3 linked regions of the Hydrogenispora ethanolica genome follow. The protein of the gene in region 1 interacts with the protein of each later gene in a pairwise test. Links are inferred from orthologs where the notes say so. Each region holds a gene or a part of one and is shown in the gene's direction. Other genes may lie near its edges.

Region 1 (5,291 bases):
GCCGAGAAAATAGCGGCGGGTCCCGGCCAAGCCGGACGGGATGTTTATGGAAAGATGATTCCGCCGAAACCGGGCTCGGACGTAGAGCTCGTTTTGGGTCCGAATGTTTTTTGTCTCAATTCCGAACAAACCAAACTGATCGCCACCGCCGCCGGCGAACCGGTACTTTCCAACGGCCGAATCGGCGTTTATCCGGTTCAAGTTATCAAAAGCGATGTGAATATTGAAACCGGCAACATCGAATTCGCCGGAAACGTGGTCATCTTCGGCAATGTGGAAATCGGCATGCGCGTCGAGGCGGAAGGCGAGATTTGCATTTATGGAAGCGTGGATGCCGCGACCATCAAAGCCGGCGGCAATCTTTTCATCAGGGGCGGTGTTTACGGCAGGGGTAAGGCGGTGCTGGATTGCGAAGGCGATTGTTCAGTCCGTTTCCTGGATAATGCGACCTTGAATAGCCGGGGTTATTTGAGCGTCCATGAATACATCATGAACGCTCAAGTGAACGCTGATCTCAAAGTAGTGGTCGAGGGCGGAAAAGGGCAGATCGTGGGCGGCCTGGTCCGTTCCGGCCAGGAGATTCTGGCGAAAGTGGTGGGATCTCGTTTGGGCATCCAAACACAGCTTGAGGTGGGAACTCCGCCCCGAATCAAGTTGGAATACCAGGAGACTGAGGCTATGTTGCGCGAGAGTCAGATTAGTCTCGACAAAGCGGACAAGGCCATCGCCATGCTCAAACAAGTTCCCAATTTGCCCGATGACAAACGCCAGATTTTGGAATCCCTGATGAATACCGCCGAGATCCTAAAGAAACGCATTGCCGACGCTGAAAATAAGAAAGAGGAGCTTGGAGCGGAGATTATCAAAAGTTCCAGTCAAAACGGGCGTATCCGAGCCCTCGAATTCATTTATCCTGGCGTAGTGGTCACGATGGGTCGAACTACCTTTCGAGTCCAGGAAGAGATCCGCTATACTACCCTCGTCTACCAGGACCGGGATATTAAAGCTTTACCGTACTACTGAGTTCACGCCTTGAAGTATGCTGCGGTCCTCAAATTGAATTCCGGGACCGAATCCGTTCAACGGATAAAGGGGGTTGAGCGAAATGCTGAAACCGGTTGACTTGCAGACGATTATGCCCCGCACATTTGAGCTGGAGAAGGTTCAGCAGACCCATAATAGTCGGCCTGTTGTGGACCAACATGAGTTTGCCAAGGAAATGCTCCGCCAATCCCAGCTATTTAAGGCCCAGGTCCAACAGGGCAATGAATCGGCAGCCGGTCAAACCATTCAGCAGAATAACCCCGAGAAACAAAAGAGTAACGGCCGGCGGTATCGCCGGTTCAACAATAAAACCCAGTCGGTAGCCCTCGAACAACCGGAGGAGACGGTTGATCAAGAACGAGGACATTTGATTGATATCAAAATTTGATATTTTTCCAGCCGTTTTTCAAGAAGACAGCCCGAATGGATTTCACTTGTTTATTTAGGGGGTAATCCCGGTGCGTAGCAGTCAGCTTATCGGTATCCTTTTTGCCAATATCCTTTTTTTCGTCGGCGGGTACTTCTTGCAGAAACGGGCTCTGGAAAAACGCGTGAAACACTTGAAAAAGCAGGTCGAAGAGCTTGAGAATTTAGTTGCCGCCATGATTGAAGAATTTGAAACGGTAGCCGGAATCGATCCGGAATCCCTGGAACCGGTGGAGGAAGAGCATTCAACATCAGCCCAGCCATTCGAAGCATCCGGAGAAATGGAGTCGCTTCTTCCGAATCCGTCTGCTGCGTCGCTTGCTTTGGAAATAGACCGAGCGGAGGAGCTTCAACCGGACCAAACCGGAGTGACGGGGGTTGATGCCGATAAGCCGGGCGACTTCCCCGGTGATTATCGGCAACGGATTTATCAGCTTTGGCAAGCGGGGGAAAGCGTTGCTCACATTGCCAAGCAATTGAACACGGGTCAAGGTGAGGTCGAATTAGCCCTTAAATTCTATAAAAGGAGTTAGGCCGTACCGATGGTGGTGCGGTTTTGTTCTATGAGCGAGTTGGAGGCGCAGGATCAAAAGCGGGAATCGATAAGTTTTGAACGCATTTTTGGCTTATTATTCTTATTGCTGGTCATTTTGATCTTAATAAATTCCGATTTTTTTTCGATAAAGAAGATAGAGATCCATGGCAACCGATATGTGGCGGAGACGGAGGTTTTGCTCCGTTCGGGCATCAGTCCGCGTCAGAATATCTTTCAAGCCAATACCGGCCGGGCCAAGGCCAATTTGCTGAATGACCCGCGAATCGCAGGGGTAACCATTATCCGGCGTTTTCCGGATAAGGTGATCCTCAGCATTTCGGAGCGAATCCCAAGGTGTTGGGCCAACTATCGGAATCGTCCGATCGTCATCAGCGAGAGCGGGTTCGTCATCGATTCGCCTTCGGCCCCTCCTGACGGTTTGCCGTTACTCAGCGGCATTCACCCGCGTACCGTAAAGTTCGGACAGCGGCTCCATGACGCCAAACTGATTCAGGGATTGAAAATATTGGCTACCGCCGACTCCGGATTACGCAGGCAGATCAGGGAGATTAACCTTGAGAATTATCATCTCTATCTGAAGTTACCTGGTCATGCCACATTAGTAGAGATTAATCTGGGGAACGCGACCCGGCTCACCAAGAAATTGTTTAATCTGAAAGCTATTTTAGGCAATGTCGCTACTCAAGAGCTGATCAAGATCGATCTGCGGATTCCCGATGTACCGACCATCTTGACAGGGAATTCAAAAGCCATCGGTCCGTGAGTTTTCCGTATCTATATAGGATGAAATAAATTTCTTAACTAAGATTTGCATTCCTAATGCAACGACTTTTAACAAAGCCGTTTGCATCGAAAAGCCGAATGTAAATAAAAACAAAGCGGAATTTAATTCAACTTATATAGCCAATCGTTATGGCTGGTTTTGACCATTTTACGCAGGAGTCAGGCGAAAATATTTTGGTTCCTGGGAGGTTAATCGGTTTTGATGCAGAATTATTATATTTGGTCCAAATTTCCCCATTGGAAAATAGGACCGGTGCAAGAGAGGAGCTTATCGGAATGCTCGAATTTGAAGTAGCGCAACAACAATTTGCATCCATTAAAGTTATCGGAGTCGGCGGTGGCGGAACGAATGCCGTGAATCGAATGATTGAGGCCAAGATTCAAGGCGTCGAGTTTATCGCGATAAATACTGACGGACAGGCACTGAATCGTTCCAATGCGGATATACGGCTACGGGTCGGCGATTCGTTGACCAAGGGTTTGGGAGCGGGAGCCAATCCTGAGATCGGCGAAAAGTCCGCTTTGGAAAGCAAAGATGAGATCATGGGAATACTGCAGGGCGCGGATATGGTATTCATCACCGCCGGGATGGGCGGTGGAACGGGTACCGGAGCCGCTCCGGTCATTGCCAGGCTGGCCAAGGAGATGAATATCCTGACCGTCGGGGTAGTGACGAAGCCGTTCTCCTTCGAAGGCCGGGTCCGGATGTCCCAGGCTGAAAAAGGCTTGAATGCATTGAAAGAAAGTGTCGACACCCTGATTACCATCCCCAACGAGCGTTTGCTGCAGATCGTCGATAAAAAAACTTCCATCGTCGATGCTTTCCATAAGGCCGATGATATCCTGCGCCAAGCCGTTCAGGGCATCTCCGATCTGATCACGATTACCGGACTGATCAACGTCGATTTCGCGGACGTCAAAACGATTATGAGCGATGCCGGGTCCGCCCTGATGGGTATCGGTCTGGCGAAAGGGGACGATCGGGCCGTGGAAGCGGCCAAAGCGGCGATTCAGAGCCCTTTGTTGGAAACCTCCATCGAAGGATGCCGCGGTATTCTATTGAACATCACCGGCAGCAGCAATCTGTCGCTGTTGGAAGTGAAGGAAGCCGCCGATATTGTGACCGAGGAAGCGGATCCCGAGGCCAACATCATCTTTGGCGCGGTCATCGACGAATCGCTGGGTGAGGATATCCGGGTAACGGTCATCGCCACCGGCTTTGACCAACGGCGCACCAAACGAATCGGCGATGTTTTCGAATTACGGTCGATTATCAATGATGAACCCGATATCCCGGTCTTTATGCGCAAAAAATAACGCGGGAGCGTATTCTTTCTTTCGCCCGAGACCGGGTTTTCCGTCAGCTGTTTCATGATTCAAGCGAACGAGGCGATTGCTTCGTTTGGACAATCAATCATAGTGCTTTTTGAAAAGCGTTACCGATGAGGTGAACGCTTTTCCGATTTTTAAGGGACTTTCGTTAAAAAATGGGAAAAATCTGGAGATTGCGAGTCGCCGTTCTCGAAGCGCCATCCTGCCAATTATACTTTTAGGATCGGGTCGATAAGCGGGGCGCAGAAGCATTCGGGAGTCATTCCATGGTTCTCGGTTCTATTTGGCGAAGGGGAATCATATCTCTATATTTTGAGGCGTACTTTCGAAAAGAGCCTGTGACGAAAAGCCGGAAGAGTCACAGCGATGCCTAATGCAAATGATCAAGTTATTTTTAAACCTTTCTACAAGCTGATTTCCGGTTCGAAAGCCCTTTATCACAGGGCTGCTAACGGGTCTAAAAAGCGCTGACAAGAAAGGAAATCCGACCGGGCTCCGGTATGATAGAGGGGGGTGGTGATCTACTTTGGATATGGTCAAGGTTTATCTTGATCTCCCGATAAGCGGCGCAATCCTCGGCTGGATACAAGACGGTACGTTGTTGTGGATGGTCGGACAGATCAGTTCCGCGCGCGTCGCCTGGCCGCGTTTGCTCCTGGGAGGAGCGATCGGCGGAGCCTTCCAGTTCATGCTGTTGTTGAACCAGGCTTCGGAGGGCTTGCTCTATCATTGGGTACTCTCCCCTTTGATCTTCATGTTTCTGATACCATGGCTGATGGTGACGGCGGCTTTCTTTCCCTTGACGCTGCGGCGCTTCTTGACCATTATCGGCTATTTTTACTTGCTTTCGTTTTTATTATCGGGAATCCACTGGGGCATCGACAGCCTGAACCAGCGCTATTTTCACTGGACCATCACGCTCTGGTGGCGGTTCTGCCTCCATTTGGCCTTCATCTTCATACTGGGCGAGATCGGCTGGGGGGTGGTGCACCGGAAGGTCTGGGATCAGATCTGCCTTTTCCCGATTCAAATTCAATGGCAGGGCCAGAACCTGAAATTGAACGCCCTGTTGGATACCGGAAACCGGCTGCATGACCCGCTGACGAAGGTGCCGGTGATCGTGGTGGAATTTAACCACATTAAAGATTTA
Region 2 (5,570 bases), on another replicon or contig:
ACTGGTAACCCGGGAACCTGGACTGCTGCTGGCGATCTTTTCCGCCGATTGTTATCCGGTTTTTTTATATGATCCCAAAACTCCAGCGGTCGGACTGGTTCACGCCGGATGGCGCGGCACCTTGGCGGGGATCGCCCGCAATGCCGTCATCGCCATGGAACGGGCCTTTGGTACCGTACCGGGCGATTGCCGGGCCGTTCTGGGGCCAGCGATTTGTGACCGTTGCTTTATCGTCGGTTCCGAGGTCGCCGATACTTTTGCGATGGAACACGCTGACGCGGTGCGAGCGGAGAACGGACAATACCGGGTTGATTTGGCGGAAGTCAATTCCCGTTTTTTGGAAGAGGCGGGAATCGACCGGCAACGGATCGAAAGGCCGGAATTCTGTACGGTTTGCCATTCGGACCGGTTTTTTTCATTTCGTGCCGAATCAGGAAGCGGCGGCCGGTTGATGAGCGTCATCGGTCTAAAACCGGTCGAGTCGGCGTGAACCGCCGGGAGAACCGCAGCCAACCGGGACGGCGTTCGCAAAAAGTAATGCGAAAATGAGGAACGAACTTTGGCGAAGTCGGAATATGCTGACACTAAAAAGATCTTGACCCATCAGCGGTTTCGGCGCCGATCACCGATTCCCGGAATGCTCAAGGTCATTGTCAGAATAATATTAATTATTCTTCTGTTTGAAGTGGTCCGCAATGTTGTGAGCGGTATGATAACACATCCGGTGGTCGCGCGGTGGGGAACGATTGAAAAGGGCTTTTGGACTGAGGCGCTTTTTTTGCGTAACGAGACGATCTACACCGCCCCCGCGGCCGGCAAGCTGACCGTGACCGGCGTCAGCGGGACGATGGTTCCCGAAGGAGAGGTCATCGCCACGCTCGACAATGGGCGGGAAGGCTCGGTTCCCAAACACGCCCTTCAATCCGTTGCGCAATACAAAACGCTAAAACGGGAACTGGAAGTGTTGACCCAAGATCTGAACCGGGTGGCCCGGGAGCTCAAAGACAAACAGACTATCCTGAGCAAGCTCATTCAGCGGAATCAGAACGCATTCGCGATTAAAGAAGATTTAAACAATCTGGAGCAGGAAAAAGAGCGGATTTTACGAAATATCAATCAAACCGATCAAGCAATCCAAAATTTAAATTCGCAGGCCATGGACCAGAATAATGATTCGGTCATTACCGCCGTGAAGCCGGGTTATCTGTTTTATCAGTACGACGATTGGGAGAACCAACTGACTCCCAAAGACTTCCCGCGGATCACGGAAGAGGATCTTAAACGAAACTTTCGCCTGCATCGCGCGGCGCTTAACGTTGAAAGCGGAACATTTGTCGCCAAGATTGTCGATCCCTTCAACCAGCGGATCGTGGTGCGAGTGAATGCGCAAGAGGTTGGGAATCCAACTCCGCGAACGGTCTGGAGGATTAAGATGGGGGAAGTGCAGACCAAAGCGGTAATCTCCGAAGTCGCCCCGCCGCAACCTGGCGGCAAAGATGTACTGGTGGCGCTGGAAGACCCGGGCATCGGTCAGAGCATCTTGCCGGAGAGACGCTGCAGGATCTTCCTGGTATACCGCCGCAACTCGGGAATTGTTGTCCCCGTGCAAGCGTTAAATAAAAAAAAGGGGGTTACCTTCGTTAAATTAATGAAAGGAGACGGCTATCAAGAAAAAACGGTTCGGGTAATTGAAAACGATGGCGAACGGGCCATTATCGAAGGGATCCAATTTGGAGACACCATCATTTCACGATAGGAGGCCATCCCTTGAAAAAAATATTCGTCTTGGATACCAGCATTCTACTGCATGATCCTCAGGCTTTCAATGCGTTTCAAGACAATGATATCGTGATACCGCTCGCCGTGGTCGAGGAGATTGACGGCCAAAAAAAACGCCAGGATGAAGTCGGACGGAACGCCCGACGCGTTTCCGCCTTTTTGGATAGATTGCGAGAGAATGGGCATTTAGACACGGGAGTCCCGTTGGGTGAAGGACGGGGCACAATCCGGGTGGAGCTTAACCACCAGTTGATCGAAATGCTCCCGCCGGCGTTGGATCGGACCAAAACCGATAATCGAATCATCGCCGTGGCTCTGGCTTTGAAACAGAGTTCCGAAAATCCAGTCGTTTTAATTTCCAAAGATATCAATATGCGGATTAAAGCGGATGCCGTCGGCATCGCGGCCGCCGATTACGAAACGGATAAGATCGAGATTGAGGATGTTTATACCGGTATCCGTTCTTTGAAAGTGCCGCCGGAACAGATTGACCGGTTTTATGCCGGTGGAGAATTAACTTTGGAGATTGAAGGAATCTACCCGAATCAAATGATTATTTTGGAGGATTCGTTCGGCTCTTCCAAATCGGCCCTCGCCCGCCATCTGAGCGGCGGCCGGATGGTTCCGCTCCGTTTCGGCCAGCAAGAGACCTTTGGCTTGAAGGCCCGGAACAAGGAGCAAAAATATGCTTTGGAATTGTTGCTCGATGACGAAGTCCGTTTGGTTACTTTGATTGGAAGGGCGGGCACGGGGAAAACGCTGCTTGCTTTGGCCGCCGGCCTGCAAAAAGTCGTTGAGGAGTCCAAATACCGGCGTTTGGCCGTTTCCAGGCCGGTCATTCCCATGGGAAGCGACCTCGGATTTTTGCCGGGCGACGTGAATGAGAAACTACGGCCGTGGATGCAGCCGATCTATGATAATTTGGAATTCTTATTCAACAATCGGGATCGGAATGAAAAAATTGATCAACTTGTGAACAGCATGAAGGATTTGAATCTTTTGGAGATGGAGGCGCTCACCTATATCCGGGGCAGGAGCATTCCCAACCAGTTCTTGCTGGTGGATGAAGCGCAAAATCTGTCTCCCCATGAGATCCGGACCGTTATCACCCGGGTCGGCGAAGGCACCAAGATCGTTCTGACCGGGGATCCCTATCAGATTGACCATCCGTATCTGGACTCGAACAGCAATGGCCTGACATTTGTGGTTGAACGGTTCAAAAACGAAAAGATTGCCGGACACATCACGCTGACCAAGGGAGAACGTTCCGACTTGGCCGAGCTGGGTGCAAAATTATTGGGGTGATACCAAATGTCGATCGCGGATAACTGGCTCGCTGTAAAGCAACGGGTTGCCGAGAGCGCGGCCCGGGCTGGTCGCGATCCTTCGACCGTGACCATTATTGCGGTGACCAAGTATGTGACCGCCGAACAAATGAATGAGGCGCTACGGGCCGGAGTAACCGATGTGGGAGAAAACCGAGTGCAGGATGCACTCGGAAAATTCCCGGCGCTTGAAGGAAAAGTGGTCAAGCATTTAATCGGTTCATTGCAGACCAATAAGGTGAAACCGGTCATCACGGAGTTTGATCTGATCCATTCGGTGGATCGTAGCGAGTTAGTGGCGGAGTTGCAGAAACAAGCCGCAAAACTCCAACGAAAGGTCAGCTTTTTAATTCAGTTGAATATTTCCGGAGAAATTACAAAGCATGGTTTGCCGCCCCAAGGACTCCCCGAACTGCTGCAGCGGATCCAAGACTGTCCGAATTTAATTCCTTGCGGTTTGATGACCATGGCGCCTTTCTCGGATAACCCGGAGACGGCGCGTCCGGTCTTTCGGGAGTTGACTGATATTTATAAAGAAGCTGCTGTCCGGTATCATCTCGGCGAAACTTGGCGTTATCTTTCCATGGGGATGAGTCAGGATTTTGAAGTAGCGGTGGAAGAGGGAGCAAATTTTATAAGGGTTGGAACCGCGATTTTTAAGTAGTGAGGTGTAGATCCATGGCAAAATGGGATCAAGAAGAGGACAAGTACAACCCACATACCAAGAAAGGTCTTTTCGAAAAGTTTTTGAATACGTTTGGATTTGAGGCTGAAGATATCGTTGAGGAACCCGAGACAGCCGCCACGGTCGAGCCGCGGCCGGTACGCCGCGATTCCCGGGAACGCGGCAAGTTGGTTTCTCTCAACAATCCCAGCAGTAATAACGCCAACAACAGCAATAATAATTCTGCCGGAACCCAGGCTAAACCGGTCCGGTTGGTGATCGTCGAACCTACTTCATTTGAAGAAGTTCAAGCGCTGGTTGACCATTTAAAGAATAAGCGGGCGGTCATTATCAATCTGGAGGAGACTGAAAAAGTCTTGGCGCGGCGTATCGCCGATTTTATGGGTGGAGCAATTTATGCCTTGGAAGGAACCATGCAACGCGTCAGCGGTTCAATTTTTCTTTTTTCGCCGCAGCATATTGAGGTATCCGTTCCTCCGAAATCGGAGTGGCGCGACAAAGAAAAGGATTGGCCGGCTGGACCCGGCGGTGGAGCGGGGACTACTTACCGTAACGATCGGGAAAGGTAGATGGTTATGTTTAAATTAGGTGTGATTGGCGGCGGGGCGATGGGAGCGGCCCTGATCGGCGGCGTAATCCGGAATGGTTTGATTAGCGCCGATAAAATCGGTCTGGTGGAGGTTGACCAACCGCGAGGCCAGGCTCTGCAAAGCAATTTAGGGATTCAACTGTTCTCTTCGGTGGCAAGTATGGCTGCGGAATGCCAGACCATTATCTTGGCGATCAAACCGATTCAACTTTTTGCGATCTTGACGGAATTAGGTACACAGCTCTGCGAGAAGCACCTGGTTATCTCCATCGCTGCCGGAGTGCCCCTGGCTGCGATGGAGAATTCGTTGCCTCAAGCCCGTATTGTGCGAGTGATGCCAAATACTCCGGCCCGGATCGGCAAAGGGGTTTCCGCCTATTGTCTTGGCCAGAGAGCATCCGGAACTGATGCGGAGAAGGTCGAAGCGATTTTTGGCTGTGTCGGTAAAGTGCTGCGTGTTTCGGAGGACAAATTGGATGCGGTGACTGCGGTCAGTGGCAGCGGTCCGGCGTATGTTTACTATTTTATCGATGCGTTGATTAATGCCGGTGTTTATCTGGGTTTACCCCGAAAAGACGCTGCGGTATTAGCCACCGAGACGGTGTTGGGGGCGGCTGAATTATTAAAAAATAGTGGGGAGCATCCTCGCCAGTTAATGAATGAAGTGACTTCCCCGGGAGGAACGACTGCGGCTGCTCTTTTTGAATTCGAGAAGGCCGGATTCGCAGGACTCGTTATGCAAGCGGCGATCGCCGCGGCGGAACGCTCCAGGGAGATCGGTAAAGGCATACGGTGAGCAATGGTGGATCCTACAAACGAAGAAAAACTGTTATTGACTCAGATTACGGAGTTGGCGGAGCGTAGCCTCCATGAACAGCAACCTTTGTGGACGGATTTTTTGGATCCGTCCCAACTGGAACAGGTTAAAGCTGTTCTGGCTTGGAATAACGGAGTCCGGTTTCGGGTTTTTGGCGGTTATTCCAAAGCGGAGCGGCAACGGTTGGTCGTTTACCCCGATTATTATATCGCGGAAGCGATCGAACCGGCGCTGGGCTATTTGCAAATTGTATCGAATAGCCCGGAGGAACTGACGCACCGTGATTTCCTGGGTTCTATATTGGCGCTGGGTCTTAAGCGAGAGAAGATTGGGGATTTGCTGGTGACCGGATCCGTTTGTCAAGTTATTTTGGTT
Region 3 (5,654 bases), on another replicon or contig:
AACAGCAATATCCCAACCCGTTCCGGGTGATCGCTCCCGGACGGGTCTACCGTCGCGACGCATTGGACGCCACCCATTCGCCGATGTTCACCCAGATTGAAGGGATGGTCGTGGATGAAGGCATTACCTTCGGCGATCTAAAAGGGACTCTGGAAGTCTTTGCGCAACGGATGTTTGGAAGCGACCGTAAGGTTCGTTTTCGTCCCAGTTATTTCCCGTTCACCGAACCCAGCGCCGAGGTCGACGTTTCCTGTGGTTGCGGCGGCAAGGGTTGCCGGGTATGCAAAGGGACCGGCTGGTTGGAGATCATGGGAGCGGGCTCGGTTCATCCACTGGTCCTCAAAATGTCCCAATATGATCCGGAACGATTCACCGGGTTTGCCTTCGGCATGGGAGCTGAACGGATCGCGATGTTAAAATACGATATTCGTGATATCCGCGTCTTTTATGAGAACGATCTGCGCTTTTTAGCACAATTCTAAAATTGGGTTTTCGTTGATTCAGGGTTCTCAAAAAAGCAAACGGACTTGGGACTTCATAACAGAGGATGGAGGAAGACAAGTTATGCGTGTTTCATTAGAATGGCTGCGGGAATATGTATCCTTCCAGTTGAATGCGGCTGAATTGGCCGAGAAATTAACGATGTCCGGGATTGCGGTGGAGGCTATTGAAGACCAGGCTGAACAGTACCGCGATATGATTGTGGCCCAAGTGGTTCAATTATCAAAGCACGAGCAAGCCGATAATCTATTGATCGTAAAGGTTGCGACCGATCAGGGCCAACAGCAAGTGATTACCGCCGCGAAAAACTTGAAAACCGGGGATTTGGTGCCATTGGCCTTGCCGGGCGCCACCTTGCCGGATGGGAAAGAGATCACTGAAGTCAACTTTAAGGGAGTGCTCTCCCAGGGGATGCTCTGCTCCGGCGCTGAGTTGGGATTGGAGAAAGAATCGTCGGGAATCTGGGTTTTTGAGAGCGGATTTGTCCCCGGCACTCCGGTAGCGGAGGCATTGGGCGCAACCGACCAGATTCTGGTATTGGAGTTGACCGCCAACCGCTCGGACTGCTTGGGAATGATCGGCGTGGCCCGGGAAGTTGCGGCGGTTCTGGGGGGTGAAATGGTCCCCAGCTCTACGACGGTGAAAGAAGAAGGCACGCCGGTAGAGGGCAGGCTTTCCATCGAGATCCGCGATCCCGACCTTTGTCCGCGGTATATCGGGCGGATCGTGACCGGAGTCAAGATCGAACCTTCGCCGCAGTGGATGCAGCGCCGGTTGCAGGCCGCCGGAGTGCGCCCGATCAATAACGTGGTGGACATCACCAATTATATTATGTTGGAATACAACCAACCCTTGCATGCTTTTGATTACGATCGCATCGCCGAACACGCCATCATTGTTCGGCGAGCGCTGGATGGTGAAAAACTGCTGACACTGGATGATGTGGAGCGGCAGCTTGAGGCCGGAGAATTGTTGATCGCCGATCCCCGGGGACCGCTCTGCGTGGCTGGAGTCATGGGCGGCGCAAGCAGTGAAGTCCGGAGTGATACGGTGAATATTTTGTTTGAGGCGGCGTATTTCGCACCGCGCAGCATTCGGAAGACCGCAAGCAAGTTGGGGATGAAGACCGAATCTTCCTTCCGTTTTGAACGGGGAATCGATCCCAATGGCACCTTAACCGCGATGAATCGGGCCATGCACCTCATTGAATTGCTGGGAGCCGGGACCGTGGCCAAAGGATATATCGATCAATATCCGCAATCCATCGAACCTGTGACCATCCATACCTCGGCCAAGGCGATCAACCAGTGGCTCGGCACTGCGTTGAGTCCGGCAGAGATCCGCAATTATCTGGAGCGGGTCCGTTTTTCGGTGCTAGAACCTCAAGCCGGGCAATTTGAAGTCACGGTGCCGACTTATCGGCCGGATGTGTCATTCACTGCGGATTTGGCGGAAGAAGTAGCCCGACTTTACGGTTACGATCTTATTCCGGCCACAATTCCGGAGAGTCGCCAACCGGGGGGCCTTACCCCTTTGCAACGGTTTGAGGTCGAATGCCGTTCCTGTTTGCAGGGAATCGGGTTATCGGAGATTAAAACATATAGTTTATATGCGAAAAACGTTTCCGAGCGTTTACAACTTCCGGGGAACGATCCCTTGTCTCGGACCGTGGATCTATTGGTGCCCTTGAGCGAAGAGCAAGCGGCGATGCGAACCAACCTCATTCATAGCATGCTGGAATGCATGGCATTCAACGCCAAACGCCGCCAGTCCAATTTGGCCTTCTTTGAACTTGCCCGAATCTATCGGCCGAAATCCGGAGAAATCTTGCCGGAGGAACCGCTCCATCTCAGCGTTGGTCTGATGGGTCAGTTGCGGGAGAATGGCTGGAACCAGTCCCGGGCGGAAGTCGATTTTTACGATTTGAAAGGGATCTTGGAAGCGTTGTTCGCCAGGTTGCATTTACCCCAGATTACACTGGAGCGTTCGGCCCAACCTTTTCTGCATCCCGGTCAGGCGGCGGAGATTCTCGTGAAAGGAACGTCCGTCGGCTGGTTCGGTCAAGTTCATCCGGATGTTGCCGCCGAATACGGTCTCACCAAAAAAGCCTTTGTCATGGAGCTGGATCTATCTTTATTGGCTCCGTTGCGGGAGAGCGAGATTGTTTTCGAAGCGCTACCAAAGTTCCCGGCTTTGGAACGGGACCTGGCATTGGTTCTCCCGAAAGCTGTTCCTGCCGCGGAAGTGGCCGCGAAGATCGAAACGATCACCAAACATCTGGTGGAACGGGTCGAACTTTTCGATGTCTATCAAGGAGAGCAAGTTCCGGAAGGAATGCGGAGTTTGGCCTTTAAATTAGTATATCGCTCCAAGGAACGGACGCTGACGGATGTGGAGGTCAATCAACTCCAAACCGAGCTGCTGACGGCGTTGAATCAGGCATACGGAGCCATGGTGCGGGCTTAGCCAGTTTTACAATGCGGCACTAATCCGTAAGATTGAAAGATGTTCTAAACCCTCCTCGCCCGAACATACATTGTATCAACAATGGGCCAGGGGGGTGTTTTTTTTATGGGCAGAATTTGGGAACGAATTGAAAACCAGGTCATTTATGGGGCTGCTTTTTATATTGGAATTGCGATTATCTGGATCTTGGTCTCCATCGGATTGTGTAAAGTGGAACAGATTCAGCAAGCATCGGAGTTAAAAGCATTCCTGGAAAGCAAAGTTTTGCTGGTGGCGTTGGTCTTCCTCGGGAGGTATTTATTCTTTCCGCACTATCGGCCGTCCCGAGGACGGGGATGGATAATTTTTAGCGGCTTTTTTCTGATGTTCGGCGCTCAAGCCGCTAAGTTTATGTTGGTGAATGGAAAAGTTGCGTGGACCTTTTACCTTTATGTCATCGCAGACTCATTCATCTGGGGTTATTTTTTGAGTTCGCTCGCAGAGACTTTTTATTTGACTTGGCATCATTGGCAGAATCATCCCCGGGTGGCTCCCACGATGTTTGCAAACCTATGGCAACGTTTCTGGAGCGAAACGCTTCAAACCGGTTTTCTCTTGACTGTTCTTTTGGGCTTGGTCTATTATTATTTGGTCAGTTTCTTCGTAGTCGATTCGCTCCTTTACAGTTATCTCTTGCTCGTTCCTTTACTCGGAATAGCAACCGGCTTGTTTTGGATCGTTTACGAAAAAGCCCGAGGGTGGGTCGATCAAGACCTTTTCCAGTTAGATCAAGAGATAGCGACCTATCTCAGCTGGCAGGAATGGCAAGCCGACCTCGATTTTCCGGAAAGGATACCTTGGATTCAGTATCTTTTTCAGATCAGGAATTATCTTTCGGATGCCAAACGGCCGGTGATCTCAGTCACGACTCTCTTTTGCTATCTATTGTTTAGCGGATTCATCCTCTGTCTGCCGTACCTTTTTGGAATCGTTGTTGAAGTTTGACTCCTTCAAATGAAGGAGTTTTTTAATGGATGGCCAATTATCTGAACTGGATGGGCATCGTTCTCATTCATTTCACGCAGCAAATTTTTCTCCGGGGTGTGGCAATGCTCGAACGGAAGAATGATGAGTCAGAAAATAAACAGTATATCGTCAGGTTAATGGGCGAAGAATACTTGATTCGCGGCAATGATAACCGCGAATACGTCGATACAATCGCTTCGTATCTTGATGATATTTTTAAGAGTATCGCCAGTAATAATCCGAAATTGAACAAATCCCAAATTGCTGTGTTGGCTGCCTTGAAAGTGGCGGATGAAATCCATAAATTGCGTCAAGAATATCAGTATCTCGATCGCTTGCTGGCGGAGGCTGAGTAAGACTTTTTTTAGGAATGCCTTAGAGCACCGGCGTATCGTCTATGTGATGGCGCTGGGGAAGGAGGTCATCTCGTGACCTGGGTCGACTGGTTGATTGGCGGAGTTTTTGCTTTTTTTATATTTCAAGGTTATCGAAAGGGATTTGTCCAGCAACTATTCGATCTATTAGGCGGCGTACTGGCCTTGGTTCTGGCTTTTTATTTCTATGCCACGATTGGGAATTATCTTGAAAGCATCCTGCATTTTTCGGCAGCACTCTGCCAGATTATCGGTTTTATTCTGCTAGTGGTCGCGATCGGCGGTGCGGTGAGCTTTATCGGCAAACACTGGCGGGCAGTCCAGAAAAATGAGCCCATAACGTTGATCGATAGTGGCGTCGGCGCCCTTTTCGGCGGTTTTAAGGCGGCGGTCATTTTGATTATTGTCCTTTTATGCTTGATGGCCTTGCCTTGGGACCTGCTTCACAGTCCGGTCGAAACATCCAGTTTTGCCAATGATCTTTTGCGGCTGGCTCCATTGTTCTATGTGGTTCAGGACAACTCTTTACCTCAGGACATGCCCAGGTTGGTTGTATCGCCCGAAGGCTTGCAATTGCGGAAATTAAACGGTCGAGAGCTAGCGGGTGCCATTTGTATCGCCTGCGGCCACAAAGTAGAATATCGCGGCTTGGTTCGGGCCGGATTATCTTCTTACCCCCAAACATACTGCCCCAACTGTCACCGAGTCAGCGACGGCTGTCTTACGTTCGAAGGCTATCATATGATTAACGGGACCTGCCCATACGAACGCTTCGGCAGCCTGGGAGTTGTTGACTGCAAAGTCTGGCCCAATCCCGAACCGACGACCGTCAAGGGAAAATGCCCTGTTTGTGGGCGGACCCAGTAGTAGAAAGCGAGAATCGGCTTTTGCCAACCGGTCCATACTAACGCCGAGGCGATGGGATGGACTGGTTGTTTTTACTTCGTTTTTTGCTTAAGCCGGTGGCAATCTATATTATTGCGCTCGCGGTGGTCCGTTGGATGGGCAAACGTGCCCTTGGGACCCTGAGCCTGTTCGATCTGGTCATTATGGCCGGAATCGGGGATGTCATTGTGGTGGTCGGCCTGGAACAGCGCGTTCCTTTCGAACGGGGCGTACTCATCCTGGCGATGTTGGGGGGATTGGAATGGCTCTTCTCGATGCTTTCCTTCCGTTCCCGATTTTTTGCCGGATTGTTGGAAGGAAAACCGACCGTGCTGGTGAAAAACGGTGAGTTACTCGAAGCGAATCTGGCCAAAGAACATATTTCCAAGGCCGATCTCTATCAGGAATTGCGTAAAGAGGGAG

What was found. Proteins that work in one complex are often made in the same cells at the same time.
Region 2: the proteins of ftsZ (region 1) and EDC14_RS10590 interact in binary tests that used the Bacillus subtilis proteins (3 or more experiments, as listed by UniProt). The link is inferred for Hydrogenispora ethanolica from one-to-one orthologs.
Region 3: the proteins of ftsZ (region 1) and EDC14_RS20705 interact in binary tests that used the Bacillus subtilis proteins (3 or more experiments, as listed by UniProt). The link is inferred for Hydrogenispora ethanolica from one-to-one orthologs.

Annotation. Positions count from the first base shown.
Region 1 is NZ_SLUN01000015.1:96,148-101,438, forward strand. The notes cover bases 2,259-5,105. They hold ftsZ (cell division protein FtsZ), read left to right. Parts: upstream 2,259-3,085; coding sequence 3,086-4,126; downstream 4,127-5,105. Other genes in these bases: EDC14_RS13390 (cell division protein FtsQ/DivIB), read left to right, coding at 2,259-2,789; EDC14_RS13400 (sigma-E processing peptidase SpoIIGA), read left to right, coding at 4,674-5,105. In the rest of the region: EDC14_RS13375 (DUF342 domain-containing protein), read left to right, coding at 1-1,023; EDC14_RS13380 (hypothetical protein), read left to right, coding at 1,106-1,432; EDC14_RS13385 (DUF6115 domain-containing protein), read left to right, coding at 1,503-2,003; more of EDC14_RS13390, read left to right, coding at 2,034-2,258; more of EDC14_RS13400, read left to right, coding at 5,106-5,291. UniProt on the Bacillus subtilis protein: Essential cell division protein that forms a contractile ring structure (Z ring) at the future cell division site. The regulation of the ring assembly controls the timing and the location of cell division.
Region 2 is NZ_SLUN01000011.1:69,943-75,512, reverse strand. The notes cover bases 2,764-5,570. They hold EDC14_RS10590 (cell division protein SepF), read left to right. Parts: upstream 2,764-3,782; coding sequence 3,783-4,358; downstream 4,359-5,570. Other genes in these bases: EDC14_RS10580 (YlmH family RNA-binding protein), read left to right, coding at 5,181-5,570; proC (pyrroline-5-carboxylate reductase), read left to right, coding at 4,365-5,174; EDC14_RS10595 (YggS family pyridoxal phosphate-dependent enzyme), read left to right, coding at 3,091-3,768; EDC14_RS10600 (PhoH family protein), read left to right, coding at 2,764-3,084. In the rest of the region: peptidoglycan editing factor PgeF, read left to right, coding at 1-490; EDC14_RS10605 (biotin/lipoyl attachment domain-containing protein), read left to right, coding at 779-1,756; more of EDC14_RS10600, read left to right, coding at 1,768-2,763. UniProt on the Bacillus subtilis protein: Cell division protein that is part of the divisome complex and is recruited early to the Z-ring. Probably stimulates Z-ring formation, perhaps through the cross-linking of FtsZ protofilaments. Its function overlaps with FtsA.
Region 3 is NZ_SLUN01000033.1:39,000-44,653, reverse strand. Bases 2,764-5,654 are described here. They hold EDC14_RS20705 (cell division protein ZapA), read left to right. Parts: upstream 2,764-3,980; coding sequence 3,981-4,328; downstream 4,329-5,654. Other genes in these bases: EDC14_RS20695 (DUF421 domain-containing protein), read left to right, coding at 5,270-5,654; EDC14_RS20700 (CvpA family protein), read left to right, coding at 4,401-5,213; EDC14_RS20710 (hypothetical protein), read left to right, coding at 3,073-3,951; pheT (phenylalanine--tRNA ligase subunit beta), read left to right, coding at 2,764-2,967. Outside these bases: pheS (phenylalanine--tRNA ligase subunit alpha), read left to right, coding at 1-482; more of pheT, read left to right, coding at 565-2,763. UniProt on the Bacillus subtilis protein: Activator of cell division through the inhibition of FtsZ GTPase activity, therefore promoting FtsZ assembly into bundles of protofilaments necessary for the formation of the division Z ring.